Regions from separate parts of the Megasphaera vaginalis (ex Srinivasan et al. 2021) genome, predicted to be linked through region 2. Evidence: riboswitches for the same ligand, from Rfam matches in the RefSeq annotation. Region 2 holds a riboswitch; the other holds the start of a gene.
The links. Region 2 has a riboswitch for thiamine pyrophosphate ahead of thiC (phosphomethylpyrimidine synthase ThiC). Riboswitches for the same ligand answer to the same signal wherever they lie in the genome.
Positions count from the first base shown of each region.

Region 1: linked by a shared signal. The riboswitch ahead of cytX (putative hydroxymethylpyrimidine transporter CytX) and the one ahead of thiC (phosphomethylpyrimidine synthase ThiC) in region 2 are both predicted to bind thiamine pyrophosphate.

Region 1 covers NZ_AWXA01000062.1:29,381-31,781, reverse strand. The annotation lists gene cytX (putative hydroxymethylpyrimidine transporter CytX) at 1-1,053, opposite strand, end outside; TPP riboswitch at 1,101-1,203, opposite strand; gene HMPREF1250_RS10300 (efflux RND transporter periplasmic adaptor subunit) at 1,650-2,401, shown strand, end outside.
Region 2 covers NZ_AWXA01000043.1:36,529-38,929, reverse strand. The annotation lists gene HMPREF1250_RS07720 (SIMPL domain-containing protein) at 1-679, opposite strand, end outside; TPP riboswitch at 800-898, shown strand; gene thiC (phosphomethylpyrimidine synthase ThiC) at 950-2,251, shown strand; gene HMPREF1250_RS07710 (Ppx/GppA phosphatase family protein) at 2,291-2,401, opposite strand, start outside.

The DNA of each region.
Region 1 (2,401 bases), on a different contig from region 2:
AAGAAAGAATCCGCCTGCCCAGAGAACGAGATTCAGCCAATTCACAGCCGAAGCCCCGTGATCTTCTTTGAGAAGAAAATAATCGGTCAGCAATATGGCCGTCATCGGAGCAAAGACCGATCCGATGAGGTAAAGAAAATCCTGAAACCGTTCTGCATCAGCCAAAATGGCCAAGACCACGCCGGCAACACAAGCGATCAAGGCCAACCCCTTTTCCGAAAACTGCGGCAGCAATCGCCGGCCGCTGACACCGGCGGAAAAGGCATCCAGAAAAGTCGTCGTAACCGTCGACAGCAAAACGATCAAAATCCCCGCCGCACCTAATCCGGCTTCAACCATGACTGCGGCAATATCCTCCTGTCCGGTGTATAAAGCCGCACCCATACCGATCAGAAACATCCAGCAACTGGCAACAAAATATGCGCCGCAGCTTGCCGCCGTAGCTAGCTGCGGCCGTTTTGCCGTCCGCGTATAATCGGAAATGACCGGCAGCCATGAAAGCGGCATGGCAACAGCCAGCTCGACGGCGCCTCCAAACGTCATATCACCTGCAGACGGCGACACATCGCCATGAAAAACGACACCACTCAAAACGATCGTGAGCAACAATAAAGCGGCCATGACCACCCCGTTGAGTTTTCCCAGGTTCTTCAAACCCAAAAGAATCCACAAAGCGATGAACGCGCCGATGATCACACTCCAAAACGAAGTTCCCGTGCCGGCGATTGTATTCGCGGCAACGGCGGCACTGGCCACCATGACGGCAGTCCAGCCGACAAGCTGAATGACATTGAGTCCGGCAAAAAGAAGCGCCCCCTTTTGCCCGAAGGAAATTTGCACCGTTTCCATCGCACTTTTGCCGGTACGTGCACCGATAAGTCCGGCATAATACATAACGGCGCCGCCGATAACATGTCCAATCAAAATTGCCGCGCTCCCTTCAGCAAACCCTAAAGGAGCCAACAGCATTCCCGTTAATATTTCGGCAATGGAAATACCGGCGCCGAACCATAAGAGCCCATTATTCCAAACTGAAGTCTTTTCTGTTTCCATGACACATGTTCTCCTTCACAAAAAAAGAGCATCACAGAGATGCTCTCACTAAGTATACTTACTGTTCCTACGGCGGCATTATCCGCATCAGGTTCTAGGGTCGAAGTTCGTCTTCCTCTCAGCAGTGATCGCGCTCCCCTTAATCGTCACTCACAGTATAAACCGACTGATATTCATTGTCAAATAGATGTCTATGCTTTAAAAATACATCTTTCATGTACAGTGACCGTACAAAAAAAACAACCTCGTAAGCTTATACGAGGTTGTTTTTCATATTATTTACAGGTCCTGTTACGTCAGGCAAAAAACGCCGCTGCGGCAGCCGTATTCCCCGCGCATGGCAACACCACGAGCAGCACGATGGCGACGTTTTCATCATACCTCTTTTTCATGATTAACGATGGTTTCAATCTTATCCTTCGGCATCGCATCTGTTTCCCGTCATTTTGTTACAGTTTGTTGTAAATATCCGCTCCGACGCCTGTCGAATCTTTCACGCCTGCCCGATTCATGGTATACTGAGTTGCAACTGCGAATTCTTTAAGATTCGCGTTATATCCATACTCAATTACAACATAAAACGATCAGGTGATGACATGACAGTAAACAGTAAAGTGAAAATGGCGATTGCCGCCATTATCATCGCGGCGTGCGCCTTCGGCGGCTATGAATACTACCAGGCAAAAGAAGCGGCAAGCCAGGCTTCGGCAGTGGAGACGGCCGAGGTATCCCGCATGAATTTGAAATCCACCGTTTCCGCCACCGGTACGATCAGCCCCGTAAATTCCGTCGAAGTATCCCCGAAAATCACGGCTCGCATCAGTTCCGTTCTGGTTAAAGAAAACGATACCGTAACCAAAGGCGAAACGGTCGCCACTTTGGACGGCAAGGATTATGAAGCAAAACGCGACCAGGCGCAGTATAAGGTAACTAACACGCAATTAGCATATGAACGGGCCAAATCCCTTTACGAAGCCGGCGCCGGCGCCAAGCAGGATCTGGATAACGCTGCTTATGACTACGATACGGCTGTCAGCAGTTTAACGGCCGCTGAATCGGATGTCGCCGAAACGGTTATTACGGCGCCCATGGACGGCGTTGTCGTCGGCGAACCGAAATCGGCAGGCACGATGGCCGTCCAGGGCAACAGCAGCCCGACAGTCATCATGCGTATTGCCGATACTTCGCAAAAACAGATCCTCGCGAAAATAGATGAAACCGATATCGGCAATATCAAAGTCGGCCAGACGGCAACCTTTACGGTTGATACGTATACAGGCCGCACCTTCACGGCCCGCGTTTCAAAAATATCGAAGACGGACACGAGCAACACCTGGGATACGACATC
Region 2 (2,401 bases):
TATTCGTTCCGCTTTCAACCGGCGTATAACCGCCTGCCTTGGCTCCGCTGGCTCCTACTGCCGTCAGTGAAGCGTAATTATTTTCGTATAGCGGCGAAGTCCCGTTGACGGTAATCTCTTTTATCGCGCCGAGCTGGCTGCCGGCAGCTGTCGCGGCGGCCGCTGCAGCTTGCCGCCCGTTACGGATCGCTTGGTTGATCAATTCGGCGCGGAGCGCATCGACGTGTTCATTGGTAAAGTAAAGGCTGTGAATTTCATTGGCACCCGACGTACTGGCTGTGGTGATCAGGCGGGGAATCATGCCGAAATCGGAAATTTTCACCTGCAACATATTATTTACCGTATAAGACAAAATTTTTTGTCCTTTATTGTCGTAATTGGGAGACAACGTGAAATTCATCGTTTTCATGTCCGTTTCGGCAATGCCCAGGGCTTCGACGGACTTCTTTATTTCACGCATGGTCTGGTTATTGTCTTGGCGCGCTTTTTCCGCCTCCTTTGCCGTGCTTACCGTACCGATTGTCAAGTATGCAGTGTCCGGTTTTACCTGTTCTTCGGCATAGCCCGTCACATTAACGACTGCATCACGACCGTTTTCGGCAAAAGCCGGAGCGGCGAAGCAGGAAGAAGCCGCCAGCGTCAACGTAAGAAGGCATATTTTCCAGCAGTTTGATCTCATAGGCACATCTCCTTTTCTATAAAACGGAATGAATTGTATTATCATCAGTATATCATTTCAGTATAAGAAAAACAATTATTTGCTAAAGACATGGCAATGCGGTACAATAGTAAAAAAATAGAAAAAAGCTAGGGGAGCCGTTTCGGCTGAGAAAACTTGGATTTGACCCTTTCACCTGATGTAGGTAATCCTACCGTAGGGAAGCTGCTGCAAATGATTCACAAGCTCACCTATGACGGTGAGCTTTTTTCGTATACAAGGAGGAGAAAGATGCATTACACAACCCAAATGGATGCCGCGAGAAAGGGCATCGTGACGAAACAAATGGAAATCGTCGCAAAAAAGGAACAGATGCCGATTGAAACGCTGATGAATCTGATTGCCGAAGGGAAAGTCGCCATTCCGGCCAACAAGAATCATACCAGTCTTGATCCCGAAGCCGTCGGCATGAATTGTCGCACGAAGATCAATGTGAATCTCGGCATATCCAAGGATCACAACGATTATAAAGAAGAACTGGAAAAGGTACAGAATGCGATCGACATGAAAACCGAATCGATCATGGATTTGAGCAATTTCGGCAAAACCAGTGATTTCCGCCGCCGTCTCGTCGCCATGTCAACGGCCATGATCGGTACGGTGCCGATGTATGACGCCGTCGGCATGCTCGACAAAGAACTGAAGGATATTTCCGTTGAAGAGTTTTTCGATGTCGTGCAGAAACATGCGGAAGACGGCGTCGACTTCATGACGATCCACTGCGGCATGAATCGAAAGACGGCCGAACGGATCAAACGGAATCCCCGTCTGACCAATGTCGTTTCCCGCGGCGGCTCCCTGCTTTTCGCCTGGATGGAAATGAACGATCAGGAAAATCCGTTCTATGAATATTACGACCGTCTCCTCGATATTTGTGAAGAATACGACGTTACCTTGAGCCTCGGCGATGCCTGCCGTCCCGGCTGTACCCATGACGCCACGGACGCCGCCCAGATTGAAGAGCTGATCACGCTCGGCGAGCTGACGAAACGGGCCTGGGAACGGAACGTACAGGTCATGATCGAAGGTCCCGGCCATATGGTGTTGACCGAAATCGCCGCCAATATGAAACTGGAAAAACGGCTTTGCCACAATGCGCCGTTCTACGTCCTCGGCCCCTTGGTAACAGATGTGGCTCCCGGCTATGACCACATCACGAGCGCTATCGGCGGCGCCATTGCCGGTTCCTGCGGCGCCGATTTTCTTTGTTACGTAACGCCGGCAGAACATCTCCGTCTGCCCGATGTCAACGACGTGCGCGAAGGGATTATCGCCGCCCGTATTGCCGCCCATGCCGCCGATCTCGCCAAAGGGATTCCGGGGGCGCAGGATTGGGATGACGCCATGAGCAAGGCCCGTGTCGAAGTTGATTTCGAAACGATGATTTCCCTGGCTATTGATCCCGTGAAGGCGCGTAATTACTATGAATCGAGCACGCCTGAATGTGAAGGAACGTGTACGATGTGCGGCAAAATGTGTCCGGCCCGAACGATGAAAAAAATTCTTGCCGGCGAAGATGTTTCCATCATTTAAAAAAAACGGAGCCGCCTCTTGATCAAGAGACGGCTTTTTTTATTTCCAGACAAAAAGCAGGGACGTATCGAATTCTCGCTTAAACTGCTTTTTTAACTGCTGCATTTCATAATTTACCGCTTCATGAGAACTGCCCGGATACGTTTCCAA